DNA from 2 places in the Thermoanaerobacter sp. RKWS2 genome. Region 2 is predicted to be linked to the other one. Evidence: riboswitches for the same ligand, from Rfam matches in the RefSeq annotation. Region 2 holds a riboswitch; the other holds the start of a gene.
What was found. Region 2 has a riboswitch for lysine ahead of OEI98_RS04255 (hotdog domain-containing protein). Riboswitches for the same ligand answer to the same signal wherever they lie in the genome.

Region 1: another riboswitch for lysine. It lies ahead of lysA (diaminopimelate decarboxylase); the one in region 2 lies ahead of OEI98_RS04255 (hotdog domain-containing protein).

The regions. Positions count from the first base shown of each region.
Region 1 is NZ_CP110888.1:2,148,607-2,163,798, reverse strand. Features, by position in the region: gene OEI98_RS11445 (peptide ABC transporter substrate-binding protein) at 1-1,318, opposite strand, end outside; partial or broken gene OEI98_RS15160 (cell division FtsA domain-containing protein) at 1,521-3,274, shown strand; gene OEI98_RS11430 (hypothetical protein) at 3,393-3,899, shown strand; gene OEI98_RS11425 (HAD family hydrolase) at 3,982-4,662, shown strand; tRNA gene OEI98_RS11420 (tRNA-Arg) at 4,672-4,747, opposite strand; gene OEI98_RS11415 (50S ribosomal protein L25/general stress protein Ctc) at 4,865-5,473, shown strand; gene lysA (diaminopimelate decarboxylase) at 5,502-6,839, opposite strand; lysine riboswitch at 6,963-7,152, opposite strand; gene OEI98_RS11405 (hypothetical protein) at 7,285-7,740, shown strand; gene OEI98_RS11400 (hypothetical protein) at 7,740-7,934, shown strand; gene OEI98_RS11395 (ABC transporter ATP-binding protein) at 7,974-9,098, shown strand; gene OEI98_RS11390 (PucR family transcriptional regulator) at 9,221-10,273, shown strand; gene ftsE (cell division ATP-binding protein FtsE) at 10,280-10,966, shown strand; gene ftsX (permease-like cell division protein FtsX) at 10,950-11,843, shown strand; gene OEI98_RS11375 (murein hydrolase activator EnvC family protein) at 11,866-13,005, shown strand; gene OEI98_RS11370 (S41 family peptidase) at 13,095-14,291, shown strand; gene OEI98_RS11365 (PDZ domain-containing protein) at 14,301-15,192, shown strand, end outside.
Region 2 is NZ_CP110888.1:854,696-869,887, forward strand. Features, by position in the region: gene OEI98_RS04240 (MBL fold metallo-hydrolase RNA specificity domain-containing protein) at 1-1,540, shown strand, start outside; gene pdxS (pyridoxal 5'-phosphate synthase lyase subunit PdxS) at 1,663-2,541, shown strand; gene pdxT (pyridoxal 5'-phosphate synthase glutaminase subunit PdxT) at 2,543-3,106, shown strand; lysine riboswitch at 3,230-3,408, shown strand; gene OEI98_RS04255 (hotdog domain-containing protein) at 3,524-3,910, shown strand; gene OEI98_RS04260 (3-keto-5-aminohexanoate cleavage protein) at 3,928-4,764, shown strand; gene OEI98_RS04265 (hypothetical protein) at 4,793-5,833, shown strand; partial or broken gene ablA (lysine 2,3-aminomutase) at 5,850-7,120, shown strand; gene OEI98_RS04280 (hypothetical protein) at 7,113-8,135, shown strand; gene OEI98_RS04285 (MutS-related protein) at 8,125-9,606, shown strand; gene OEI98_RS04290 (lysine 5,6-aminomutase subunit alpha) at 9,610-11,169, shown strand; gene OEI98_RS04295 (OAM dimerization domain-containing protein) at 11,166-11,975, shown strand; partial or broken gene OEI98_RS04300 (amino acid permease) at 11,999-13,377, opposite strand; gene loaP (antiterminator LoaP) at 13,778-14,320, shown strand; gene glmM (phosphoglucosamine mutase) at 14,428-15,192, shown strand, end outside.

The sequences.
Region 1 (15,192 bases), 1.3 Mb from region 2:
CCCATCTTGTCAATATTACATCGAATTGTCCTTGTGAGTACATTTGCAATCTTATCTTAAATGGAACATTTTGCAGTTCTACATTTATACCTAGATTTTTTCTCCAAAACTCTTGAATTGCTTGAGATTCTCTTTTAGCTACATCTGTATCATCAGCTAACAGGACTATTTTAGGCAAAGTAGTTATGCCTAATTCTTTCATTCCTTTAGCCAGTAATTCTTTTGCCTGTGCTACATCTTCTTTGAATAAATCTCCAACTTCTTTGCGGAACTCACCATTTTTCCCGGGAATGCCATAAGGTACAAATCCATAAGCAGGTATAGAGCCATCTTTTAAAATATTTTCTGTTAATTGCTTTCTATCGAGGGATAATCCGAAGGCTTTTCTTATATTTGCATTTTTAAACACCGGATTTTTTATATTAAATGCTAAAAAGTAAGTAAAACCATTAGGATATATTTGAAGTTTGTCCTTATATTTTTCTACATAATCACCTGCAACAGTTATTACATCGTATTGACCTGTATCAAAATTTTGGGCTATAGTATTCATGTCTTTAACCATATCCATATAAATTTCATCTAATTTAACATTGTTTTTGTCCCAGTATTTATCATTTTTTACCAGGACAATATTTTGCTCATGATTCCATTCTTTTAATATGAAAGGACCACTGTATACAAGCGTATCAGGAGTTGTGGCTAATTTATCTCCTACTTTTTCTACAAAGGATTTTTCTAAAGGCAGATATGTTATAAAAGCCGTTAAGCTTAAGAAATAAGGAGTAGGAGCTTCTAAATCTACTTGCAATGTCTTGTCGTCTAATGCTTTTACTCCTACTTCATCAGCACTGACCTCACCAGCATTATATTTTTCTGCATTTTTTATTGGAAACATTATATAGGCATAATCCGATGCTGTTTTAGGATCTAATGCCCTTTTCCAAGAATATTCAAAATCATAGGCTGTTATGGGATTGCCATCGCTCCAATATATATTGTCTTTTAAATAGAAAGTGTAATGTAAACCATCTTCAGATATTTTCCAATCTTTAGCTAAACCTGAACCCTTCTGTGGTATTTCATCGGGGCCAAGCCTTACTAAACCTTCCAATACTGCATTAAGCACTTGAAAAGAAACTCCATCTGTTGAGGTTTGAGGATCTAAGCGAGGTGGCTCTTCACCGAGATTTAACCTTAGAACTTGTTTTTCTTTTGTTGAATTTGCTGTACTTTGCGCTGATTTACCACTGCATCCTGATAAAATAACAGATATAATAAAAATAAAAGTTAACAAAAAGATTACAACTTTTCGCATAAACCGTATTCCCCCATTCGTTTTTTGAAGATATTTTACTGCGAATAAACTTTTTGTGCAAGGGAATTATTTTTAAATTTTATTACAAAATTTTTATAACACTAAAAATGTTAATCTACATTAAACTTATTAAAAGCCCTTCCGAAATAATATGTAAAATTGTATAATAAAATTATAAAGTAATAATTTCGGGGGTTAAATGATGGATAACCGTGATATTATTTTTGCTCTTGACATTGGGACAAGGGTAGTTGTAGGGATAGTTGGAATTGAAAATAATGGGAAATTTCAAGTGCTTGCTGTTGAACAGATGGAACATGAAAGTAGGGCAATGTTTGATGGGCAAGTTCATGATATAGATAAAGTTGCTAATGTTGTTGAAAAAATAAAGAGAAGTCTTGAAGACTCTTTAAATATAAAATTGACAGAAGTATGTATTGCGGCGGCGGGAAGGTCTTTAAAAACTCAATCTGCGAGAGCGGAAAAAAATATTGATGAAGAGCACGAAATAACGGTAGAAGATATAGACAATCTCGAGTTGGAAGCTCTTGAGATTGCACAAAATTCCATTGTTTCTCAATCAGGGGTTACAAAATATCATACCGTCGGTTATACAGTATCCAATTATTACTTAAATAGTTTTCCTATTACCAATTTAAAAGGACATAAAGGCCGTGAAATAGCAGTAGAAATTTTAGCTACTTTTCTTCCTTATGATGTAGTAGAAGGGCTCTATGCTGCAGTAAAAAAAGCTGGGTTGGAAGTTTCATATATCACGTTAGAGCCTATAGCAGCAATAAATGTGGCAATTCCACCTGAAATTCGGATGTTGAATATAGCTCTTGTAGATATAGGAGCAGGTACTTCTGATATTGCTATATCAAAAGAAGGAAACATAATAGCATATTCTATGGTGCCTTATGCCGGTGATGAAATTACGGAATCAATTGCTACCCATTTCCTCACCGATTTTAATACTGCTGAGAAAATAAAAAAAGCACAAAAAAAGAAATCAAATTTAAAGACGTGTTAAATATAGAGCACAAAATAACAAAAGAAGAAGTAATGGAAATTATAGCGCCACAAGTTAAAGTTTTGGCGCAAAAGATATGCAACGAAATTATAAAATATAATGGTAAAAGCCCTTCTGCGGTATTTTTAGTCGGTGGCAGTAGTAATCTTACTAATTTGCCTGAAGAAATAGCATCTATATTGAATTTACCTATAAATAGAGTATCTGTACGAGATATAAAATCAGTAGAAATTTTAGATTACAAAGGGAAGACGTTAAAAGGCCCTGAAAGCATAACTCCAATAGGAATAGCTTACTCTGCAATGATAAATAAGAGAAAGGACTTTATAAAAGTTTCTATTGACAATGAAGCAATAAAGATTTTTAACATAAAAAATCCCACGGTAATGGATGCTTTGGTTGCTATAAACTATGACTCTAAAAATTTAATTGTACAAAATGGCAAAGATTTAGTTTTCAATCTTAACGGCCAAAAAATCGTTGTTAAAGGTGAAGAAGGAACACCTCCCAAAATATATGTAAATGATTCATTAGCAAATTTAAAAACTCCTATAAAGGATGGAGACGAAATAACAATTATAAAAGGTCAAAAAGGGCAAGATGCTACAATAACTGCTGGTGAACTACTAAAGCAGCAAAAAGGGAAAATAATTTTTGTAAATGATTCAAAAGTGGACCAAAATTATGTTATAAAAAATGGGGATGAGATAGTTATAAAAGAAGATTTAACAAGTTTTGTTGTAACAGTAAATGGGAAAGAAGTAGTGTTAAAGGGGAAAGAAGAGTATCTGTTTGTAGACGTATTTAATTTTATAGATTTGAAACTGGATAATAACAAAGTGCCAGAAATGAAACTTAATGGAAGGCGTGCCTCCTATACAGATATATTGAAGCCAGGAGATAATATTGAAATTGAAATATAAAAGTAGGTGAAGTCTCCGCTTTTAAAAGGGTGGAGACTTTAATTTTATTCGCTTTTAAATATATAAAGTTGTGGAATTTTGACATTGCTGATATAATTAAGGGAGAGGTGAAAAGAGAATGGATGTATTTATCGAAAGATTAGTCAAAAAACAAAAAACTTCGAAGGATACTCTATTTAGTATTGGTGTTGTGGTGGCTACATTAATTATTGTGTTTGGCGTGATACCTTTAATACCAATAGTTAGAAATTTCTTGATTTTCTTTTTGCTTTTGTTTGGCTATTTAGCGTATTACTTAATAAGGTCGAGAAACATTGAGTTTGAGTATTCACTTACAAACAGTGATTTGGATGTGGATAAAATAATTGACCAAAAAAGAAGGAAACATGTTGTAAGCGTTGATTGTAGAGATTTTGAAATCATGGCAAGGGTTAATACTGACAAGTTCACAGAAGACATAAAAGCTATTAAAAATCGAATTGAAGCGGTAAGTTCTATGTCTTCTCCTGATGTGTATTTTGCAGTGTTTGAAGATAAAGGGATAAAAACTGTTTTGTTTTTTGAGCCAAATGAAAAGATGATAGAGACTATAGGAAGATATATACCAAGAAAACTTTTCAAATAAGTGAAGAGGTAGTTTAAGAATGAAACAAGAGTTAGAACTTTTGGAGATAAATAACTAACAACTTTGCAAGGGGTTGATATAAGTGATTAAAGCAATTATCTTTGACATGGACGGTGTAATTATTGACAGTGAGCCAATACACATTAAATTAGAAGAGGAATTATTCAAAAGTTTAGGAGTAGAGATAAGTGAAGACGAACATTTGACATTTGTAGGGACTTCTTCTTATTACATGTGGAGGAAAATTAAAGAAAGATTTAATCTTTCTCAAAGCGTAGAAGAGCTTGTAGAAGTAGATAGAAAAAGGTATTTAGAGCATGTATTGAAAACAGGCGAAATAATTCCTATAGAAGGTATAACAGAGACGGTAAAAAAGCTTTTTGAGAAAGAGTATAAATTAGCTGTTGCTTCTTCCTCTCCTATAGATGTGATAGAATTAGTTGTGAAAAAGTTGGGAATTGATAAATGCTTTGAGGTGCTTGTATCTGGAGACTATGTAAAAAATAGCAAACCAGCACCAGATATATTTTTATATACAGCAGACAAATTAAAAGTAAAACCCCATGAGTGTGTTGTAATTGAGGATTCATATAATGGAGTTTATGGTGCTAAAAAAGCAGGGATGAAAGTGATAGGTTTTAAAAATCCTAATTCCGGAAATCAGGACTTATCAGAAGCTGATTTTATTATAAGTTCTTTAGGAGAAGAATTATTAGAAATTATAGATGAATTAAACAATGATGGAAGATGTTGTAAAAACTAATAAAATAAATGGTGCGCCTGACAGGAATCGAACCTGCGACCTCTCGGTCCGGAGCCGAACGCTCTATCCGCTGAGCTACAGGCGCACACTTTACACATAAAAGTTTACTATGAAAAAATTAACCTGTCAAATGGATTTGATATTTATTAAACGTAGTGGTAAAATAATATTTGGAAACAATAAGCAAAAGGAGGAGTGACAGATGCAAGCAATCAGTATCGAAGCTATAAAAAGAGATACTGGTAAAAATGCAGCTCGCTGTTTGAAAAATCAAGGCTATATTCCTGCTATTTTATATGGCAAGGGTATGGCGGAGAGCATTCCTTTGGCAGTGGAATATAACGCGCTTCAAAGGTTGCTACAAAAACATGGAAGGAATGTCCTCCTCAATGTGATTGTGGATGGTTCTACTCATAATGCGGTTATTAAAGAAATTCAAGAAGATACTTTGAAAGGGAAAATAATTCATGTGGATTTCCAAAGAGTGTCAATGTATGAAGAAATTGAAGCTACTGTTCCGTTGAAATTTGAGGGAATAGGCCTTATTGAAAGTAGAGGTGGAATTGTACAGCATCAACTTTGGGAGTTGACAGTGGAAAGCTTACCCGACAAAATTCCTCAAGAAATTGTTGTGGATTTAAGCAATTTAGAGATTGGAGATACACTTTTTGTAAAAGATATACAAGTTCCTGAGGGAGTAAAAGTTGTAGATGACCCTGATGAGATTGTAGTTTCTGTATTGGCACCGAGAGAAAGTGAAGAAGAAGAGGCAGAAGAAGAGGCTACTGAAACAGCAAAAGAAAGTGAATAATAAAAAAGAGAGGTTATCCCTCTCTTTTTTAATAATTAGCGATTTTTCTCTTTTCATTGGTTAGCCTTTCTGGGATTATATCATTTCGGATTAAGTCTTCATAAGTTTCTCGCGCAACGATTATGTCAGCCTGACCATTAGATACGAGTACTGCAGCAGGACGAGGTAACCTGTTATAATTGCTGGCCATCGAATAATTGTAAGCACCTGTACACAGCACTGCTAAAATATCTCCTTCTTCAATTTTAGGTAGGGTAATATCCCAAATTAGCATATCACCTGATTCGCAAAGCTTTCCTGCTATTGATACTTTTTCTGATTTTATATTCTTAGCTTTATTAGCTACAATAGCATCATATTTTGCTCCATATAAAGCGGTACGTATATTATCAGACATTCCTCCATCTACTGCTACGTATTTTCTAACACCTGGTATGTCTTTAATTGCTCCTACTGTGTAAAGAGTAGTTCCAGCATTTCCTATTATAGAACGACCTGGCTCTACAATTATGTTTGGCATTTTTATATTTAAAGCAACGGAATATTCCTTTACTGCTTGCATTATTTCTTGTGCTATTTGTTCGATTGGCTGGGGATCGTCCTCTTCTACATATGCTATTCCAAAACCTCCACCTAAATCTAGTTCCCCTACTTCCCAACCTAAAAATTCTTTTACTAATTTTAAGAAATTCATCATAATTTCTATTTCAGCTTTATAAGATTCTGCATCAAAAATCTGAGAACCGATATGAGAATGTAGACCTACTATATTTACATTTTCCAAAGTTAAAGCATATTCTATGGCTCTCATTGCGTCTCCATTAAAAAGAGGGAAGCCAAATTTTGAATCTATTTGTCCTGTTTTTACATATTGGTGAGTATGAGCTTCTACACCAGGAGATACTCTTATATAAATATTAGGAACTTTATTCATCTTTTTTGCCAAGTCATTTAACATATTTAGTTCAAACCAATTATCTACAATGATTCTCCCAATGTTATTTTCTAATGCCATTATAAGTTCTTCTTTCGATTTATTGTTGCCGTGAAAGTATATTTTTTCAGCAGGGAATCCTGCTTTTAACGCAGTATATAATTCTCCACCAGAAACGACATCAAGACCCAAGTTTTCTTCTTCAATTATTTTGCATATTGCCATTGTCATGAAAGCTTTGCTGGCATAAATCACTTCATTTCCTGGATAATCTTTTTTAAAGCCATTGTAAAATGCTCTACAATTTTGTCTTAAGAGCTCTTCATCTATTACATAAAGCGGTGTACCAAACTTTTTTGCAAGAGTTACAGTATCGCAACCACCTATTTCCAAATGACCCTTTGAATTTATTTTCATTGTCCCATGCAACATTCTATCAACCTCATTTACTTTAATAATTTAAATTATGAAACTAAAAAACAAAATAAAATACAGCTAAGTATTACCTCAGCTGCCTATTTTGCACATAGACATGGTAATACCTCCTTCCCCCTATAGCGAGATAGCTCTTCACTGAAGGCTCGGGAAACCTCCAGTGACAGTCCTATACCTATTCGGCATAGGCCCAGCTGCGTAAACTTTAAGGAATTTACGCGCTTCGGCGAGCATCCCTTTCATATACCTTCATCGGCCCTTAAATACCTCTGGTATACTACTCTTGATGACCCGCGCCTCTACCTCACCTTCCAAGAAGATGAGGTATTGTTATTCAATTTTTTTATTATAATATCATTTATGAAAACAGCTGTCAATAGATTTTCAAAAAATTTTTTATTAGAGATTAAAAAATGGGTAAACTAAATAAGAGGTGGTATAAGTGCCATGGATAATAACTTTCGTAGTTTCATGGATTATTTTATTTTTATTAGTTGATTGGAGGTATATAAAATATACTGTATGGGGAGGCCTATTAGCTTTAAGCTTTCAACTTGTTGTAGATGAAATTGCAATTGGTCTTAATCTTTACGATTTTTCTAATGTTGTTATTAGGATCTTTGATTCAAGTTTATTTTTTACTTTAGGTGCGCCTTTTTGCATAGGGGTATTGTATGCACAAACATATCCTAAAAATAATATTTTGCGCCTTATAGATGTGATTATTTCAGCCGCATTATTTTTTATAATGGAATATTCATTAGTGCATATAGGGGCACTAAAGTATCTTCACTGGCACTATTTATATAGTCTAATTATAGACGTGGTAGCACTTTTGGCCTTAGGGAATCTCATCACTATTTTTAAATTGTCCCCCTGGATGAGGAGGGGGAAATAGTGAAACTATATGTTTTTTGGAGTTTGATTGCTATTGATGGAGTATTAGTGTTCTTGTGGTTTAATTTTTTAAATAAAATTCAAAAAAAGAGGGTTAAAGAAAAAAATACCTACTATTGTAGATATATTGTACAAAAATTTGTGCTAAATATCATATTTATTGACGATAGTAAAGAAGAAGAAATAGTATTATAATAAAAACATCAAACGTTTTCTAATAGGGGGAATCTAAAAATGGCTGATGTTGTACTCAAACATGTTTACAAAGTCTATCCAGGCGGTGTTACCGCAGTTAAAGATTTTAATCTAGAAATTCAGGACAAAGAGTTTATAGTATTGGTTGGACCTTCTGGCTGTGGTAAAACTACAACATTGAGAATGATAGCAGGGCTTGAGGAAATATCTCAAGGCGAACTTTATATTGATGGCAAACTTGTGAATGACGTGCCACCAAAAGATAGGGATATCGCAATGGTATTCCAAAACTATGCTCTTTATCCTCATATGACAGTGTATGACAATATGGCTTTTGGTCTTAAACTTAGAAAGGTTCCAAGAGCGGAAATTGATAGAAAAGTAAAAGAAGCAGCTCGAATTTTAGGATTGGAAGAATATTTAAACAGGAAACCAAAAGCTTTGTCAGGTGGACAAAGACAGAGGGTTGCATTGGGGCGTGCTATTGTCCGCAATCCAAAAGTATTCTTGATGGATGAACCTTTGTCCAACTTAGATGCAAAATTGAGAGTACAAATGAGAACTGAGTTGGCTAAGCTTCACGACAGATTGCAGACGACTTTCATATATGTTACCCACGACCAAACAGAAGCTATGACAATGGGTACAAGAATAGTAGTTATGAAGGATGGAGTTATTCAGCAAGTAGATAAACCTCAGACTATTTATGATTATCCAAATAATTTATTTGTTGCTGGATTTATTGGAAGTCCTCAAATGAACTTTATTGATGCAAGATTAGAGAATAAGAATGGCAAAGTATATGCTACTTTTAAGGGATTCAGCGTTTTGGTGCCAGAAGGGATTTTAAAGAGATTAAAAGATCCAAGCTACGTTGGAAAAGAAATTGTGCTAGGAATAAGGCCAGAAGATTTGCATGACGAAGAAGTGTTCTTGGAAGCATATCCAGAGGCTGTAGTCGAAGCAAAAGTAGAAGTTACAGAGCTAATGGGTCCAGAGACATTTCTATATTTGGATGTGAATGGTGTTTCATTGACAGCAAGAGTAGATCCAAGAACAAGAGCAAAAGCAGGAGACGTAATTAAAATAGGATTTGATATAAATAAATTGCACATGTTTGACAAAGAAACAGAAATGACAATTTTGAATAGAGTAATAAGCTAAAAGGCGGTTATTCCGCCTTTTATTTTTTGTGTCAAAATACCACATAAATTTACATTTGCCTATTATTTCTTCTAGGAAATAGTGTATAATTATTGTATACTATAAAGTAAGGTGGTATGAAAATGATCGGCTATGACCTTATAAAAAAGGTAGCCTACGATATTCAAAAAAATATTCAAATGCCAATATATATAATAGATAAGTCCGGAAATTTAATTTACGGCGACAAAGATTTTTTTGAAAAAAAAGCAGGATTTTTAAAGATAAATGTAGAATATATTGATGAAAAAGAGATATATGAAGTAGGGGAATTTATATGCTATAACATATTTTACAATGATGTTCTCTTTTTTACTATCGCTTTAGAAGGAAAAGATGAACAATCAAAAAAAGTGCTTTATCTAATTTCTCTAATTTTTGAACAATTGCTGCAGAAATATAATAGAGAAGAGTTTTTGATAGAGGCTTTAACAGGTAAATTAAGCGTAAATTTAGTGTCGTATTATGCTGAAAAATATAAAATAAATAAGAATGTGAAATACACAGTAGCAATTGTCGAATCGAATAATGAAATTGACGATGCGATAAAAATAATTACCAACATTTTTGATAAAGGTAATTTATATACTGTAAAATTTGATGATAAAAGATTTGCAGCGATATTTTCTTACAAAGGAAATAACTCTTTAATAGAACTTTATAAAACTATGAAAGATATGATAGAATCTGAAGGCTATATGAAAGTAAAAATAGCCAGTTCTTCTTCCTTTGTGCCAATTGAGGATATACATATCGCCTATAGGGAAGCAGAGACAGCCTTACTTATTGGTAAAAAATTGGAAGATGAAAAAGGAATATATATTTACGAAGATTACAGCTTTGCAGAAATTTTATGGGGAATTGACATAGAAAAAGTAAATAATTTTATTAAGAAAAGAAATATTGATTTTGGTATTTTCAAAGATGAGGAATTGATACAAACCTTAAATGCTTTTTTTAGAAATAGTCTAAATTTGAGTGAGACTGCCAGAGAGTTATACATCCATAGGAATACATTAGTTTATAGACTTGATAAAATTTTTAAAATGACAGGCCTGGATGCTAAGAATTTTGATGAAGCTGTCCTGTTAAAGATGATCATGACTTTGACAAAATTATACGATATTCCGAGGTGAGAAAATTTGATAAAGTTTATAAATGTATCTAAAAGATACAATAAAGATATAATTGCTCTTTCAAATATTAGTTTTGAAATTGAAAGTGGAGAATTTGTATTTATTGTTGGGCCTAGTGGTGCAGGTAAATCAACTTTAATTAAATTATTGCTAAAAGAGGAAGAACCTACTTCTGGCAGTATTGTGATTAATAAAAAAGATATAACAAAACTTAAAAAGCGGGAGATACCTTATTTGAGAAGGAGTATGGGGGTAGTTTTTCAAGATTTTAGATTGCTTCCTAATAAAACAGTGTTTGAGAATGTTGCCTTTGCTATGGAAATAGTTGGAGCACATCCAAAGGAGATAAGAAGAAAAGTCCCGATGGTATTGTCATTAGTAGGATTAAGTGATAAAGCGGACAAGTATCCTAGGCAGCTGTCTGGTGGAGAACAGCAAAGGGTTTCTTTAGCAAGAGCTATTGTAAATGAACCTTCTATTCTTATAGCAGACGAACCTACGGGGAATCTGGATCCTGATACTTCCTGGGAAATTGTAAAACTTATTTCTGAAATAAATAAAAGAGGTACTACAGTTGTTATGGCCACCCATGCAAAAGACATAGTAGATGCTATGAAAAAAAGGGTAATAGCGCTGGAAAAAGGAAACATAGTACGAGATGAAGCAAGGGGTGTTTATGGATATGCTCTTTAGAAATTTAAAATATTTTTTAAAAGAAGGTTTTAGCAATTTAGCAAGAAATAGGCTTATGACAATAGCTTCTATAACTTCTGTAATGGCAGCAATGCTTATTTTAGGTTTGTTTCTTGTTATTATTTTAAATGTTAATAGTTTGACTAATCAGGTGGAATCTCAATTAGAACTTAAAGCGTTTTTAAAAGATAATATTTCTGAGCAAGAAGTTAGCCAAATAGGTAATGAGATAAAAACAATACCTGGTGTTACTTCAGTAGTTTTTGAATCTAAAGAAGAGGCTTTACAAAAATTTAAACAACAATTAGGAGATAAAAGCTATTTAGCAGAAGGTTTAGAAAAGGACAATCCCCTTCCCCAATCTTATATAGTAAAAGTGAAAGATGCTGGTTTAATGAAAGATATTTCAAACGAGATAAAGCAAATAAATGGAGTTGACAAGGTAAGTTATGGGCAAGATGTTGTAGATAAGCTTCTTGGAATTATAAAGATAATAAGGATAGTGGGGCTTTCCATTATACTTATTCTCTTTATAATTTCAATTGTCATAATTTCCAACACAATAAAATTGGGGGTTTTTGCAAGGAGAAGAGAAATAAACATAATGAAGTATATTGGAGCGACTGATTGGTTTATACGATGGCCCTTTTTGATTGAAGGTGTAGTATTAGGACTGGTAGGTGCCTTGTTATCAGTTGCACTATTAGTTTTAATTTATGGATATGTGCTTGATATTATTAATAATAAATTAATAGTGTTTCAACTATTGCCATTAGAAAAAATAGTAGGGGACATTTTGGTGTATTTTTCTTTAATTGGTGCAATAATTGGAGCCTTAGGAAGTGGACTTTCAATTAAAAGGTTCTTGAATGTGTAAAATTTACAAGGGGGAAATAGCATTGCGAAGATACAGGTGGAAATGGCTACTCTTTGTTGTTATATTTCTCTTTACAGTGCTCTTTACGTCCTATCCAAAAGCGGACCAGCTTCAAGATGCTAAAAACAAATTAAATCAAATTCAAAAATCCATTACTGAGACTAAGAAGAAAAAGGAAGAAGTAATTAATCAAAAAAATGATATTGCCGCTCAAATAGCAGATTTAGATAAAAAACTTAATGCTACACAGCAAGAATTAGCAAATGCACAAAAACAATTGTCTGATATTACTGCAAAACTTAACAAAACGCGCAAAGAATTAGAAGCGGCCAAACAAAAGGAAAATACCCAGTTCCAAACAATGAAGGAGCGCATAAGGGCTATATACATAAGTGGAGAATGGGGATATTTAGATGTGCTTCTTGGTGCCAAAAATTTTGGAGATTTTATAACACGATTGGATATTGTAAAACGCATAGTAGATTTTGATTCGAATTTATTTGAATCCTATAAGCAACAAAGAGAACTTATTGAACAAAAAGAGGAAGAATTAGCACAAATGCAAAAAGAAGCGCAAAATTATAAAAATCAAATAGTTTCTCGACAAAGGGAATTACAAGTAGCTATGGCCTCGCGGGAAGGTTTAATGAGAGATTTAGAGAGACAGCAAAAACTATATGAACAACAGGAAGACGAGTTACTGCAACAATCAAAACAACTAGAAACAGTTATTCAACAATTACAAGCGAAGTCAAAAATTAAATATGGTGGTGGAAAACTCTTATGGCCTGTTCCTTCTAGTAGTGTTATAACCTCACCTTTTGGAATGAGATATCATCCTATACTTAAACAGAGTAGAATGCATACGGGTATTGATATTGCTGCCGAGACGGGCGCTTCAATAGTAGCTGCGGCAGATGGACAAGTCATTTTTGCAGGTTATTACGGTGGATATGGATATGCAGTAATTATAGACCATGGAGACGGAATATCCACTTTGTATGGTCATAATTCTGCTTTATTAGTTAAAGAAGGAGATATGGTTAAAAGAGGTCAAGTTATAGCGAAGGCAGGAAGCACAGGTTTAAGTACAGGGCCTCATTTGCACTTTGAAGTGCGCAAAAACGGTGTTCCTGTAGATCCGATGGACTGGTTAAAATAACCAGTCTGTTTTTTTTATTTCATGAATGTTGTATAATAAAAAAGAACATACATATATAATTTTAAGAGACTAAAAAAGGTGGGGAAATTATGGCAAAAAAAAGATTTTATATTTTATTAGCAGTGCTTTTAATAGTTACAAATGTTATAACTTTTATGTTAGCAAATGCAGTATCAGTGGCTCTTCCTAATGGTAAAGTCCTTGTTTCTCGTGAGGAGTACCAGTTGATAGAAGAATATAATAAGCTTTTTGATATTGAGAAAATTCTTGAAAATAGGTATGTTGATAAAGTTAACTCCTCAGTCCTTTTAGAAGGCGCTATGAAAGGGATGGCCAACTCTTTAGGAGACCCTTATACTGTATACATGAATAAAAAAGAGTTTTCTGATTTTATGACTCAGACTACAGGCACTTATGGGGGAATAGGTATAGTTGTAGCAGTTGATAAAGAAGATCATATTGTAGTGGTTTCTCCAATAAAAAATACACCAGGAGAAAGAGCAGGGATAAAATCCGGGGATATAATAGTAGAAGTGAACAATACAAAAGTAAGTGGCAAAAATTTAGACGAGGCAGTGGCAATGATGAGAGGACCTCAAGGAACACAGGTAACGCTTACTATAATGAGAGAAGGAAAAACTTTTACTAAGACAATCACGAGAGAGATAATAAAATTAGAAACGGTATATGAGGAAATGCTTCCTGATAAGATTGGATATATTAAGATTACAATGTTTGATCAAAGTACTTCTGATGACTTTAAAGCATCCCTTAATAGATTAAAATCTCAAGGAATGAAAGGACTTATAATAGATTTAAGAGATAATCCTGGTGGACTTTTAGAGGAAACTATAGATATTTCTAATTTAATTTTGCCCAAAGGAGTTGTTGTGACGACTAAAGGAAGAGTTGACAATAAAGAATATTATTCTAAAGGACCAGGATTGGGATTGCCTATTGCAGTGCTTGTAAATAAAGGCAGTGCCAGTGCTTCAGAAATTTTAGCAGGTGCAATAAAAGATAGAAAAGTAGGAATTTTAGTTGGAACCACTACCTTTGGGAAAGGGCTGGTACAAACTGTTGTTGACTTTGGCGATGGTACAGGATTAAAATATACTATTGCGAGATATTACACGCCAAATGGCACAAATATTCAAGGCAAAGGAATTGAGCCAAATTACGTAGTAGAGCTTCCTGCAAATTACACTCTTCAAGATACTCCTGACTTAAAAAGAGATACTCAGCTTATAAAAGCTTTTGAGATTGTAAAAAGTGAGATAAAGTAGGGTGTTAAAATGATAGCTTTTATTCAAGTTTTTTGGATGGCAATAAAGACAATAGCTTTGTCAATTTTTAATCCTTTTTTCTGGATAGTGATAATTCTAATGATAATGCAGTATAGAAATAAAATAGCTATAGAAAGAGAGATTATGGGACATGAGCAAGAACCAATGAAAGAATTGGTTCTTGACTCTATCTTTTATGGTGTAATTGCTGCAATAATTGGGAGCTTTTTTATGATATTTTTAGGAATAACAATAGAAAATGTAGGGCTTCAGTATGTATGGCCTTTGGCTATAGTGTTAATGTTTGTCAATCCTAGATATATTTGTTTTTCTTATGCAGGAGGAATAGTTTCCCTATCCAGCTTAATTTTTGGATTTCCTAGTATAAGTGTTCCTGCACTTATGTCTATTGTAGGTATTCTTCATTTGATGGAAAGCCTTTTAATATATATAGATGGTCCAAGGAATACCACTCCTATCTTTGTAAGGCTTAAGGATGGGCGAGTGGCAGGAGGCTTTACTATGCAAAAATTTTGGCCTATTCCTTTTGCTGCATTAACTATTGCTACTGGGATAACAATAACGGGACAGGGAGTAAATATGCCAGATTGGTGGCCCATTATCAAACCGGCTGGAATTGATTTAAATAATGCAATTTTTTTAATTATGCCAGGTATTGCAGCTTTAGGATACGGAGATTTAGCTTTAACACAACTTCCAGAAAAGAAAACGCGAATTTCTTCTATACGTTTATTTTTCTTTAGTATAGTTTTGATTATATTGGCGATATTAGGAATCTATATTAAATTATTTCAATATTTAGCAGCTATTTTTGCTCCAGTGGCTCATGAGCTTTTAATTTTAATAGGCCAAAGAGAAGAAAGGGAAAATCCACCTCTTT
Region 2 (15,192 bases):
CGGAATGTTTCAAGGGGGAGAAGTTGAAGACGAGCTAAACTATCAAGAATTTATTTTTGATGTAAATGATATCGATTTTGTGCTTTTAACTCATGCTCACATAGACCACAGCGGAAGAATTCCTCTTTTGTACAAGAGGGGATACAGAAAAAGGATTTACGCTACAAAAGCTACCGTGGATTTATGCAGGTATATGCTTCCAGACAGTGGGCATATACAAGAGATGGAAAGTGAATGGAAAAACAGAAAAAGGAAAAGGGCAGATAAGCCTTTAAGGGAACCTCTTTATACTGCTGATGAGGCGAAAGATTCTTTAAGCATTTTCTATGGAATAGATTATGGAGAAATAATTGAACCAGCGCAAGATGTAAAAGTGCGGTTTAATGATGCAGGACATATGCTTGGTTCATCTATAATCGAAGTTTGGGTAAATGAAAAAGGTAAAGAAACTAAAATTGTATTTTCAGGGGATTTGGGGAATAAAAAAATTCCTCTTTTAAAAGAAGTTACACCGATTAAGAGTGCGGATTATGTTTTGTGTGAGTCCACATATGGCAATAGGCTTCATGAAGATATTGGAGATAGGGCAAAAAAACTCATGGAGATTATCATAAAAACCGTAAAGAGAGGCGGAAATGTCATAATACCTTCTTTTGCTGTCGGAAGGACTCAAGAACTTTTATATGAATTACATAAAAACAGAGAATTGTACAAAGACGAAATAGAGTTTTTAAACAACGTACCTGTTTATGTAGATAGTCCACTTGCAACTTCTATAACAGATGTTTTTACTAAACATCATGAATATTTGGACAGTGAAGCTCAAGAATACATTAAAAGAGGAGATTTACCCCTCGACTTTCCTAATTTGCACTTTACCCACAGTGTAGAAGAATCAAAAGCACTAAATGAAATTAAAACACCTGTCATAATCATATCAGCCAGTGGGATGTGTGAAGCTGGGCGAATTAAACACCATTTAAAACACAATTTGTGGAGGCCAGAATGCACGGTTTTGTTTGTGGGGTATCAGGCAAAAGGGACCTTAGGACGTAAACTTTTGGAAGGAGAAAAAAATGTCAAAATATTTGGTGAGGATATCAGCGTAAAAGCTGAAATAGAATATATTGAAAGTTTTTCTGGGCATGCAGACCAAAAGGGTATATTAGATTGGCTTTCTCAATTTACGGATAAGCCAAGGAAAATATTCATTGTACACGGGGAAAATGAAGCACAGGAAGAACTAGCTGATAAGATTGAAAATCAACTTGGCATAGAGACTTTGATACCCTCGCGATATGATACATATAATTTTGAAGAAGATAAACTTTTCACTGCAGAAGTTGAAGATAAAGTTAAGCTGAGTGTTGAACTTACTAACAAGGTCGAAGAAATGAAATTAAGAAGTGACAAAGCATTGAATAAACTTCAAGAGTTAATATACAGTAAAGATATAACAAAAGATTTAAGTCCTATTGTAAGTGAATTAAACAATATAAATGAAAGTTTAATGAAATTGTATAGAGAACTTTTAGATTAGAATGCGTTATGCATTCTTTTTTTGTATCTATAATGTTCCGATTGACTTGTTATTATTTAATAGATACAATTGATATTAAGATACATACAAATACCGATACAATTGTAAGGAGGAGTAGAACAATGAATGAAAGGTATGAACTAAATAAAAATTTAGCCCAAATGCTAAAAGGTGGTGTCATCATGGATGTGACAACACCAGAACAGGCAATTATTGCGGAAAAAGCAGGTGCTGTTGCTGTCATGGCACTTGAAAGGGTTCCAGCTGATATTAGGGCAAGAGGCGGAGTTGCAAGAATGTCAGACCCTAAAATAATAAAGGAGATAAAGGCAGCAGTATCAATCCCTGTTATGGCAAAAGTTAGAATTGGGCATTTTGTGGAAGCACAGATTTTAGAGGCACTCGGGATAGATTTTATTGATGAAAGCGAAGTTTTAACCCCTGCAGATGAGATGTACCATATAAACAAATGGGATTTTAAAGTGCCGTTTGTATGCGGTGCGAGAAACCTCGGAGAGGCTTTAAGGCGCATAGGAGAAGGAGCTTCAATGATAAGGACAAAAGGAGAGGCAGGGACTGGAAATGTAGTAGAGGCTGTAAGGCATATGAGGACGATAAATGCCGAAATAAAAAGGCTTACAACTTTAAGGGAAGACGAACTTATGGCTGCTGCAAAAGAACTTCAGGCGCCCTATGACCTTGTAAAATATGTTGCACAACACGGAAGACTTCCAGTTGTGAATTTCGCAGCGGGAGGTATTGCCACACCGGCAGACGCGGCACTTATGATGCAACTGGGTGCAGATGGAATTTTTGTGGGTTCAGGAATATTTAAATCGCAAAACCCTGAGAAAATGGCAGCTGCTATAGTAAAAGCCACAACATATTTTGATAGGCCGGAAATAATTGCGGAAGTTTCAGAAGGGCTAGGAGAAGCGATGGCCAGCATAGATATAAGGCAACTGGAAGAAAAAGATTTATATGCAACAAGGGGATGGTAATTTGCGCGTAGGAGTTTTGGGAGTTCAAGGCTCTGTTAAGGAACATATGGATAAATTAAAGCTTATAAAAGGAATTGAAGCGGTAGAGGCAAAGGACAGGGACACTATCTTAACTCTCGATGCCCTCATTATTCCAGGTGGCGAAAGCACTGCAATAGGAAAAATACTTGTAGATTTTGGGCTTAAAGATGCCATTTTAAAGTTAAACGAGAGGAAAGTTCCTATATGGGGCACTTGTGCAGGCATGATACTTATGGCTAAACATATAGTTAATGATGAGAGGATACACCTTGGAATAATGGATATTACTGTTAGACGAAATGCTTACGGAAGTCAGATTGACAGTTTCAAGACGCGGCTTATGATACCAGCGGTATCTGAAGATGAGATAGAAGCGGTGTTTATAAGAGCGCCGTATATAGAGAGTGTAGGGGATGGTGTTAGGATACTTGCAAAATATGAAGGTAAAATTGTTGCGGCACAGCAGGACAATTTACTTGCTACAGCATTTCATCCAGAACTTACAGATGATTTGAGCTTTTACAAATACTTTTTAGGGCTTTAACTTGTTAAAGCCCTTTTTTACAAAAATTTTTGATATTGTATTGTCAAAAATTTTTTGGGTGTGATATAATATATTGTAGATGATAAGCTTTACATTAATTTTGAAAACTTAATAGCTTTTAATAGCATAAATAGAGGAGCGGGCAAGCAGGTACCCACAAGGTGTTAAGGAGAAGAACCTCCAATACTTGTGGCGAAGGTTTGTCTGCCGAAAGGGTATACTTGTTCTTAAGTATATCCTTGGGGGTGAGAACAAAACTCATCACTGTCATGGGTGAGGGCCCATGGAGCGCTATTTATGCAGTGAAAAGATTTTCATTGCATAAATAGCGCTTTTCTTTGCCAAAAAGGCTATTTAGGCACTGAAAATCTTTCAGTGCTTTTATTTTTACAAAGAAAAAGTAAAGGGGGGATTGGTTTGAAGGCAATAATAAGAGTGCGGATGAGTATGCACGATGCCCACTATGGTGGAAATCTTGTTGATGGGGCAAGAATTTTAAACCTTTTTGGGGATGTTGCAACAGAACTTTTGATACGGCATGATGGAGATGAAGGACTTTTTAGAGCCTATGACAATGTTGAATTTCTCGCACCAGTGTATGCAGGAGATTTTATAGAAGCTACAGGTGAAATAGTAGAAGTGGGCAATACTTCGAGGAAAATGGTGTTTGAAGCCAAAAAGGTGATAGCAGCAAGGCCTGACATTAGCGATTCGGCGGCAGAAGTTTTAGATAAACCAATCGTTGTATGTAGAGCCAGCGGTACATGCGTAGTTCCAAAGGATAAGCAAAGGTATAAGAAATAAAGATGGGGGGATAGGCAGTGGAAAAATTGATAATAACTGCTGCCATATGTGGAGCAGAAGTCACAAAAAAACACAATCCAAATGTACCATATACAGTAGAAGAAATTGCAAGAGAAGCGGAATCAGCGTACAACGCAGGGGCAAGCATTATTCATTTGCACGTCCGTTATGATGATGGAACACCTACACAAGACAAAGAGAGATTTAGAGAGTGTATCGAAGCCATAAAGGCGAGATGTCCAGATGTGATAATTCAGCCCTCAACTGGTGGAGCTGTTGGTATGACCAGTGAAGAAAGGCTTCAACCTATTTATTTACAGCCAGAAATGGCATCTTTAGATTGTGGTACTTTAAATTTTGGTGGAGATGAAATATTTGCAAATACTGAAAATATGATAATTGAGTTTGCACTTAAAATGAATGAGTTGTCAATAAAGCCTGAACTTGAGGTATTTGACAAAGGTATGATTGATACAGCAATAAGGCTTCACAAAAAAGGATACATAAAAGCGCCGATGCATTTCAATTTTGTGATGGGAGTAAACGGTGGAATATCGGGCGAAATGAGAGACTTCCTGTTTTTAAAAGAAAGTATTCCAGAAGGCAGCACTTTTACTGCAACTGGGATAGGAAGATATGAATTTCCAGTTGCCACAATGGCTATACTGACTGGTGGGCATGTAAGAGTTGGTTTTGAAGATAACGTGTACATTTCTAAAGGAGTCATTGCTAAATCCAATGGAGAATTAGTAGAAAAAGTTGTAAGGATTGCAAGAGAATTAGGAAAGGAAATTGCAACCCCTGATGAGGCAAGAAAGATATTGGGATTAGGGGTAAAATACATGGAGGTTTAATTTTAAAGGAAGGTAGGAGGAGTTATATATGATGGGATGTAAATATGGAACACATCGCGTAATTGAACCAAAAGGGGTTTTGCCACAAGCGGCATACAAGATTTCCAACGATATGGATACAATTTATGATAATGAAATTTTAATAGATGTGATGGCGTTGAATATAGATTCTGCAAGTTTTACACAGCTTAAAGAAGAAGCTGGCGGAGATGTGGAAAAAATCAAGGCAAAAATTTTTCAAATTGTAAATGAAAGGGGAAAAATGCAAAACCCCGTTACAGGCTCTGGGGGAATGCTTATAGGCCGTGTTGAAAAAATAGGAGATGCACTACTCGGCAAGAGGGACTTAAAAATAGGGGATAAGATAGCGACATTAGTTTCTCTTACACTTACTCCTCTTAGAATAGATGAGATTTTATCCGTCAAACTCGATATAGACAGAGTTGAAATAAAGGGCAAAGCTATACTTTTTGAAAGCGGAATTTATGCTAAACTTCCTGATGACATGGAAGAAACATTAGCTTTGGCTGCTTTAGATGTAGCAGGAGCGCCTGCTCAAACTGCAAAACTTGTAAAACCAGGTCAGAGTGTTTTAGTGCTTGGAGCTAATGGGAAGTCAGGAATGCTTTGCTGTTATGAGGCTAAAAAAAGAGTAGGACCGACTGGCAAAGTTATAGGAGTTGTGAGAAGAGAAGAAGCAAAGAAAAAATTAGAGGAATTAGACATTTGCCATAAGATTATAATCGCTGATGCGCAAAAACCAGTGGAGGTTCTAAATAAAACTCTAGAAGCAAACGGAGGGAAAGAAGTAGATATTGCTATAAACTGTGTAAATATCCCAAACACAGAGATGTCCACTATTTTGCCTGTAAGAGATGAAGGAATTGCCTATTTCTTCTCAATGGCGACAAATTTCACAAAAGCAGCTTTAGGTGCAGAAGGTGTAGGAAAAGATATCACGATGATAATAGGAAATGGCTATACAAAAGATCATGCAGAAATCACTCTGCAAGAATTGAGAGAGAATGAAAAGCTGAGGAAAGTTTTTGAAGAAATGTATGCTAAGTGAGGCAGAGGTAAATTAAATGGGGGGATTTTTAAAAATGAGAGTTAATAGGAGATATGAGCTTTTCGGCCATGTGTCGGACGAAGAGTGGAACGATTGGAAGTGGCAAATTAGAAACCGAATAGAGACAGTGGAAGAACTTAAAAAATATTTGCCTTTGACACAAGAGGAAGAAGAAGCGATTTCTAAGACTTTGCAGACTTTGAGAATGGCTATAACGCCATATTACCTTTCTTTAATAGATCCAAACGATCCAAATGACCCTATAAGAAAGAGAGCGGTTCCTACTATAAATGAACTTTACAGGGCTTCCGAAGATTTGGTAGATCCACTTAGTGAAGATGTAGATTCACCAGTGCCGGGGCTTACTCACAGATATCCTGATAGGGTGCTGCTTCTTATAACAGACCAATGCTCTATGTATTGCAGACATTGCACGAGGAGAAGATTTGCAGGACAAACTGATGCGCCACTTCCAATGGATAAAATAGAGAGGGCCATCGAGTACATTGCTAAAACTCCGCAAATACGAGATGTACTTATTTCGGGGGAGATCCACTTACTCTTTCAGATGATAGGTTAGAGAGGATTATAAAAAGGCTAAGAGAGATACCTCATGTAGAGATAATAAGAATAGGTTCCTCAACTCCTGTTGTGCTTCCACAAAGAATAACGCCCGAACTTGTTAATATGCTCAAAAAATATCATCCAATATGGTTAAATACTCATTTTAATCATCCTCACGAAATAACAGAGGATTCTAGGAGGGCCTGCGAAATGCTGGCAGATGCGGGAATTCCTCTTGGAAACCAGACGGTTCTTCTAAGGGGAGTAAATGATTGCGTACATGTCATGAAAAAACTTGTTCATGAATTGGTGAAAATAAGGGTAAGGCCCTATTATATTTACCAATGTGATTTGTCATTAGGGCTTTCCCACTTTAGGACTCCTGTTTCAAAGGGAATTGAAATTATTGAGGCTTTGAGAGGTCATACATCAGGATTTTGCGTTCCTACCTTTGTGGTAGATGCACCAGGCGGAGGAGGGAAAATTCCAGTAGGCCCCAATTATGTAATATCTCAAAGCCATGACAAAGTAGTTCTTAGAAATTATGAAGGAGTTATCACCACATATATAGAGCCACAAAATTATATGCCAGGTCCTTGTGTATGCGATGAGGAAAGACCAGAAGAAATAACTGGTGTTGCGGGTCTTCTCCAGCAAGACAAAATTGCTACAATAGAGCCTCAAGAATTAGAAAGGAAAAAGAGAAGGAGATTAGATGAGTAAAATACTTGAATTGCTGAAGGACTATCGTACTATTTCTATAATAGGTATGGCGAAAAATGTAGGGAAAACCACTGTGCTAAATTATATTTTGAGTAAGGCCAGGGGTAAATATACCCTTGGTCTTACCTCAATAGGAAGAGATGGAGAAGAGTATGACCAAGTAGCTTTTTTCCCCAAACCTCGAATTTACATAGCTAAAGGTAGCTATATAGCGACAGCGAAAGAGGCTTTGCTAAACAGCGATATTACTAAAGAAATAGTTGCAACTACAGGATTTGATACTCCAATGGGAGAAATAGTAATTGCTAAAGCATTAAGCGATGGTTATGTAGATTTAGCAGGACCATCTATAAATAGTGAAATGGCAAAAGTATGTAACCTTCTTTTGAAATTGGGTTGTGATAAAGCTATTATAGATGGAGCCTTAAGTAGAAAAACTCAGGCTTCTCCTTCTGTATCTGAAGCTACAATACTGGCTACAGGAGCAGCTTTGTCCTATGATATGGAGGAGACGATTAGAAAAACAGCTTTTACTGTGAAACTTTTGTCTATAGAGGCAGAAAAAGATAAAGAAATTTTAAAATTGGCGCAAAATATTTTAGATAACTCTCGTTTGGGTTTTATATACAAAGACAAGCGTTATAAAACGATAGAACTACCTACAGCTATAGATTCTTCTAAAGAGATTGTTGTAAATTTAGAAGGGGCCACTCATGTAATTATAAAGGGAGTGGTCTCTGATAAATTAATTGAAGATGTGATGAGAGGTACAGATAAGTATAAAGGAGTAGTGTTTCTTGCAGAAGACTCTACAAAGCTTTTTTTACAAGAAGAAACATTTTTAAAGTTTCAAAAGGGTGGTGGCATTTTAAAAGTACTAAAACCAGCAAATTTAGTTTGCGTTACTATAAATCCTGTCTCCTCTTTAAATTATCAGTATGACAAAAAGGAGTTTTTAGAGAGATTAAAAAAAGAAATCTCTATCCCTGTATTTGATGTAATGGGTGGTGATTAATATTAAATTTTTGACAGAAAAAGAAAGAGAGCAAATAGGCTTTAACTATATAATGGCTAAATTGCAGGTTATAACTCCTTATGGGAAAGAAGAGATGAAAAATGTAAAACCTTTTAAAAGAGAGGAAAAAGAAAAAGTTATAAAAGAGTATGACTATATTGAATTAATGAGAGGGAGTTTAGAAAAGGACAAAGAGTTGTTTTATAAAATTTTAAAAATACTTTTTAAGATAAAAGATATAAGAAATAGTGTAAAAAAGTGTAAAACTGGCGAAATTTTAGATGAAGTGGAGCTATACGAAATAAAAATATTTTGCCTTTTGAGTGAAGAACTGCGCACTTTTATAGAAAGATTAAAGATTGACATAGAAGATATAAAGCTAAAATCAGTAAAACCTATTTTAGATTTACTTGACCCTCAAAAAAAGAGGATTGCTACTTTTCACATTTATGATGAATATTCACAAAGGCTTAAAGAAATAAGAGAGAAAAAAAGGGAAATTGAAAGACAAATATTTTTAGAGACAGAAAAAGAAAAAATCGAAAAGTTAAAGGAAAAAAGATTAGAGATAGTGGTTTTAGAGCAACATGAAGAGTTAGAAGTTAAAAAGAGGATTTCTAAAGAGTTGTTTAGCTACATCAGTATATTAGAAGCTAATATAAAAGCTATAGGTCGTTTTGATTTTTTGATGGCAAAAACTAAATTGTCAATGGAATATGGAGGAATAAAACCCAAGATAAATGAAGACTTAGAGATTAACTTTACGAATGTAATAAATCCTCAGGTTTCAGACATTTTAAAGGCTCAAGGCAAAAAATTTACTCCAATAAGTTTAAAGATAAAAAATGGAACTACTGTTATAACAGGTGCCAACATGGGAGGAAAAACTGTAGCATTAAAAACTATCACTCTTAATCTTTTATTAGGCATAATGGGGTTTTTTGTATTTGCTGAGGAAGCTTCCTTTCCTATTGTAGATTTTATACATTTTGTTTCTGAGGATTTACAGTCTGTATCAAGAGGATTAAGTAGTTTTGGAGCGGAAGTTATTAAATTAAAAGAAATAATAGAGGATGTAAAAAAAGGGAGTGGGTTTATTGCATTGGATGAGATAGCGAGGGGAACAAATCCAGAAGAGGGATTGTACATTGTAAAAGCTATTTCAAAGTATTTGAATAGTTTTCCTTCTATAACCGTATTAGCCACCCATTATGACGGTGTGGTAGAGGAAAATATGATTCATTATCAAGTAGTGGGGCTGAAAAATGTTGACTTTGAAATGCTAAAACAAAAAATTAGCATGAATAGAAGCAATTCGATAGAAATTCTTCAAGAATATATGGATTACAATTTGGAAAGGGTAGATTCTTTCTATGAAGTTCCAAAAGATGCTTTGAACATTTGTAGAATATTGGGCTTAGAAGAAGAAGTTATAGAACTTGCAGAAAAGTACTATGAGAAGGAGGAGTGATATATGAAAAGCAAGCTCAATTTAAATTGGGATATAGTCAATAAGGCGAGAGAGTGCGCAAGAAATATTGCAGAAGATACACAAAAATTTATTGATGCCCATACTACTGTTGCAATTGAAAGAACAGTATGTAGGCTTTTAGGAATAGATGGAGTAGATGAGATGGGAGTTCCTCTTCCTAATGTTGTGGTTGACAACATAAAAAATGGAGGGGGACTTTCACTTGGGGTAGCTTTCTTTATAGGTAATGCTATGCTTTATACAGGACTTACTCCTCAACAGATAGCTAAAAAAGTGGGTAGAAATGAGCTTGACCTTACTAAAATGCCGATGGCAGATTTGTTTGATATAAAATTAGCTGTTCAAGAGGTTGCGGTAAAAACTGTTGAAAAGATAAAAGAAAATAGAAGGAAAAGAGAAGAACTTTTGAAAAAATACGGTGAGAAAGAAGGTCCACTTTTCTATTTGATTGTGGCAACGGGTAATATCTATGAAGATATTGTGCAGGCACAGGCTGCTGCAAGGCAGGGAGCAGACGTAATTGCGGTAATTAGGACTACAGGACAAAGCCTTTTAGATTATGTACCTTATGGAGCAACTACTGAAGGATTTGGAGGTACTTACGCTACACAAGAGAATTTCCGCCTTATGAGAAAAGCCCTTGATGAAGTTTCTGAAGAGGTAGGGAGGTATATAAGGCTTTGCAATTATTGTTCTGGCCTTTGTATGCCCGAAATTGCGGCTATGGGGGCTTTAGAGAGATTAGATGTTATGCTAAACGATGCATTGTATGGGATTCTTTTTAGAGATATAAATATGAAGAGAACTCTTGTAGACCAATATTTTTCAAGAATTATAAATGGTTTTGCAGGAATTATTATAAACACTGGAGAAGACAATTATTTGACAACTTCTGATGCTTATGAAGAGGCTCACACAGTTTTAGCTTCCCAGCTTATAAATGAGCAATTTGCTCTTTTAGCAGGAATTCCTGAAGAGCAGATAGGATTGGGGCACGCTTTTGAAATGAATCCTGACCTTAAAAATGGATTTTTATACGAACTTGCGCAAGCGCAAATGGCAAGAGAGATATTCCCTAAAGCTCCTTTAAAATACATGCCACCTACAAAGTACATGACAGGGAATATTTTTAAAGGGCATGTGCAAGACGCTTTATTTAATATTGTGACTATAATGACAAAGCAAAAGATTCACCTTTTGGGTATGCTTACAGAAGCTATACACACGCCTTTTATGTCTGATAGGGCTTTGTCTATTGAGAGTGCAAAGTATATACTCAACAATATGGCAGATATAGCAGATGAGATATACTTTAAAGAAGGTGGAATAATCCAACAGAGGGCTAATGAAGTTCTTATTAAGGCTTATGAGCTATTGAGGGAAATTGAAAAGGAAGGACTCTTTAGAACATTAGAGCAAGGTAAGTTTGCAGGAATTAAAAGGTCAATGAATGGAGGAAGAGGTTTAGAGGGAGTTGTAGAGAAAGACCCAAACTATTTTAATCCTTTCATAGACCTTATGCTAAGAGGTGATAGACAATGAGCAGTGGGCTTTACTCTACAGAGCGGAAAGATTACGATAAAACCCTTGATTTGACCAAAGTTAAACCCTATGGAGATACGATAAATGATGGAAAAGTTCAATTAAGCTTTACTTTACCTGTACCAGATGGAGAAAAAGCAGTGGAGGCGGCTAAGCAACTAGCAAAGAAGATGGGACTGGAAAATCCAATGGTGGTATATCATACACCTTTGGACAAAGATTTTACCTTCTTCATAATATACGGAAGCCTTATTCACACTGTAGACTATACTTCTATACATGTAGAGACTATAGATATCAAAACTATGACAATGGAAGAAGTCAATGAATACATCAAAGAGCACATAAAGAGGAAAATTGTGGTAGTTGGTGCCACAACAGGAACAGATGCCCACACCGTCGGACTGGATGCCATTATGAATATGAAGGGATATGCAGGTCATTATGGGCTTGAGAGGTATGAGATGATAGAAGCCCATAATCTTGGGAGCCAAGTTCCCAACGAGGAATTTGTTAAAAAGGCGATAGAACTCAAAGCAGACGCGCTTTTGATTTCTCAAACAGTTACACAAAAGGACATTCACATAAAAAATTTGACTCATCTTGTAGAGCTTCTTGAAGCAGAGGGAATAAGAGATAAGGTGTTATTAATATGTGGCGGCCCTAGAATAACTCATGAACTTGCAAAGGAATTGGGGTATGATGCAGGTTTTGGACCAGGTAAATATGCTGATGATGTGGCGACGTTTATAGTAACTGAAATGGTCAAAAGAGGAATAAAAGGTTTAAGAGATATACAAAAGTAGGAGGCTGTTTTTTGCAGCCTCCCTTATTTTTGTGTATTTAGCACGCTATGGTATCTGCCATAAGCAAAATATATTATCAAGCCTACTAACATCCATATTCCAAACCTTGCCCATGTAACCCAAGGTAGACTTGCCATAAGGTATAAGCTGAAAGCCATTGTAAGAGGTGCTACTACCCAAACAAAAGGAACTCTGAATTTCCTTTCAACATTAGGCATTTTAACTCTTAAGACTAATATTCCTATTGATACAATTACAAATACAGACAGAGTACCTATATTGCAAAGCTCAATAATTATATCAAGTGGCAAAAATCCAGCAATAATAGCTGCTACTACACTTGTAATTATAGTGTTGATATGAGGTGTTCTATATTTGGGATGAACATGGGAGAAAACTTCTGGTAAAAGTCCATCTCTTGCCATAACCATAAATATTCTTATTTGACCGTAAAGAGTTACAAGGAGTGTAGATATCATACCTACGGCAGCACCAGTAGCTACTAATGCAGAACCCCAGTTAATTCCAATGCTCATTAATGCACCTGGGAGAGCATTATCCGGAATAATCTGTTTATAAGGTAACATACCTACTAAAACGACGGCAACTGAAATATAAAGTGCTAATATTACAATCATTGCCATTACAAGTCCTAACGGTACATTTCGAGTTGGATCTTTTGTTTCTTCCGCTGCGGTAGATACGGCATCAAACCCTATATATGCAAAGAATATAATAGCTGCAGCAGACATTATGCCTTTCCAACCGTAAGGTGCAAAAGGTGTTAAATTTGACAATTTTACATGGCTAAAGCCTAAGAACAGGAACAAAAGGATTACCCCTATTTTTAAGAGCACTATAATGTTGTTTGTCATTGCACTTTCTCTGACACCAATGTACAAAATCCAAGCGACAAATGCTGTTACTAAAATTGCTGGCAAATCCATTATTCCTCCCGAAATAGGAGGTTTTGTTATAATTTCTGGCAAAGTTATGCCAAAAGACTTTAAAAGTCCTACAAAAGTACCAGACCATCCAGAAGCTACTGCGCTGGCTGAGACTAAATATTCCAAAAGTAAGTCCCAACCTATTATCCAAGCGATAATCTCACCAAAGGCAACATAAGAATAAGTGTAAGTACTTCCAGCAACAGGGAACATTGTAACTAATTCGGCGAATATAAGGGCAGCTAAAGCAGCAGTTATACCGCCTATAACATAAGAAATTATAACGGCTGGACCAGCTCTTAATGCGCCTTCCCCAGTTGCCACAAAGACACCTGTACCTACGACAGAACCTATTGCCAAAGCGGCAAGGTCAATAGCGGTGAGTTTTTGTTTAAACCTGTCCGTTCAGCTGCTTCCAGCAGCTGGTCTGCTGATTTTTTTCTAAATAAGTCCATCTAAAATCCTCCTAATCCGAAATTTAAAATCACACGCTTAAATATTTTATCAAAAATTTTGCCTCATGTCTCCCTATCTTAGTGAATGTTTTAATGTTATAAAGCTTTAAAAATTTACAACAATAATTTTTTAATATAACTTAAACTTATGCTTTCACCTTGATGGATTTACTACTCCTGCAGGATTGCCACTAAATTCTTTACTTGTAAAAGCGTCAACAATAAAAATTTGCATAAAAAGTTCCCCTTTAAACGTTAATTTGTTTCGAATAATTATAATATAGCACAATAGCTGAGTTTTTCAAATTTCTATTCGTATACTCATTTATATAAGATTTGGAAATTATATGTTGAATTTTGTAAAAATAATTGCTAAAATTATAAAATGGGGTGTAGAAAAATGAAAAAATGGTATGTTATTTTTACTCGAAGTGGATATGAAAACAAAGTTAGAGATATTATTGAGAGTTGCTTTAAACAAGAGGAAGTGAAATTGCTTATTCCGAAAAGAAAAATTATAGAGAGAGAAAAAGGACAACCAGTGGAAAGAATTAGACTTTTGTTTCCTGGATATGTTTTTGTAAATGCCGAGATGAGCGATGATTTATATTATAAAATGTCTGATGTTTTAAAAAGAGGTATTTTTCTGAAAGAAGGGAAAAGGCCTGGTTTTGTAAAAGAAGAAGAGATGAAAATAATTTTGTCTCTTACTAAAAATTCTGATTTAATAGATTTGTCAAAAGGTATAATGGAAGGAGAAAGAGTAAAGATAATTGAAGGACCATTGAAAGGGTATGAGGGGCTTATTAAGAAAATAGACAAAAGGAAAAAGAGAGCAAAAGTTATGCTTAGTATAGCGGGGGAACTGAAAAGTGTAGATTTAGCTATTGAAGTAATTGAAAATGTATCTGAGCAGCACAGGAGTTTGGTTTACGCTTGTTGATATATTTGCGGAAAGTCAAGAAACAATTTTGTGAAGATTGTGTATTGAGGATTTTCAGTATTATCTATATAATTAAATTGTATGACATAAAAAGGAGGTTGAGACAAATGAAGTTGAAGGAAAACATGTTTAGGATGTATGATATTAGAGGGGTGTGGGGTGAAGATTTAACTGCTGAGACCGCAGAAATAATAGGAAAGGCTTTTGGTACATATGTGAGACAAAAAGGAATTAAGGATGTGCTGGTAGGCAGAGATAATAGATTATCATCAAGGCCTATACGAGATGCTTTGATTAAAGGACTTACTTCTACAGGCTGTGATGTATTAGATGTAGGGGTTTTGACAACTCCAGCTTTTTACTATTCTAATGTCCTGTACAATTATCAAGCAGGGATGATGATTACTGCAAGCCACAATCCGCCACAATTTAATGGTTTCAAAGTTATGGTAGGACCTTCTACTATTTATGGGGATGAACTTAAAAAACTATACTATATAGCAGAAAAAGGCGAATTTGAAAAAGGTACAGGGAATGTGAAGTATGCTTATCCTATTAATTCGTATATTAACATGATAAAAGAAAAGGTTAAATTAGGCGACAGAAAGCTTAAAGTTGTTGTCGATTGTGGGAATGGCACAGGTTCATATTTTTATCCTGATGTTATATATAACTTAGGTTGTGAAGTATATCCTCTCTATTGTGAATCTGATCCTACATTTCCAAACCATTTCCCAGATCCAGTAAAAGAAGAAAATTTAAAAGATTTAATTGAAGAAGTAAAAAGAGTGAAGGCTGATTTGGGTATAGCTTTTGATGGTGACGGCGATAGAATTGGCGTTGTGGATGATAAGGGGAATATAATTTGGGGA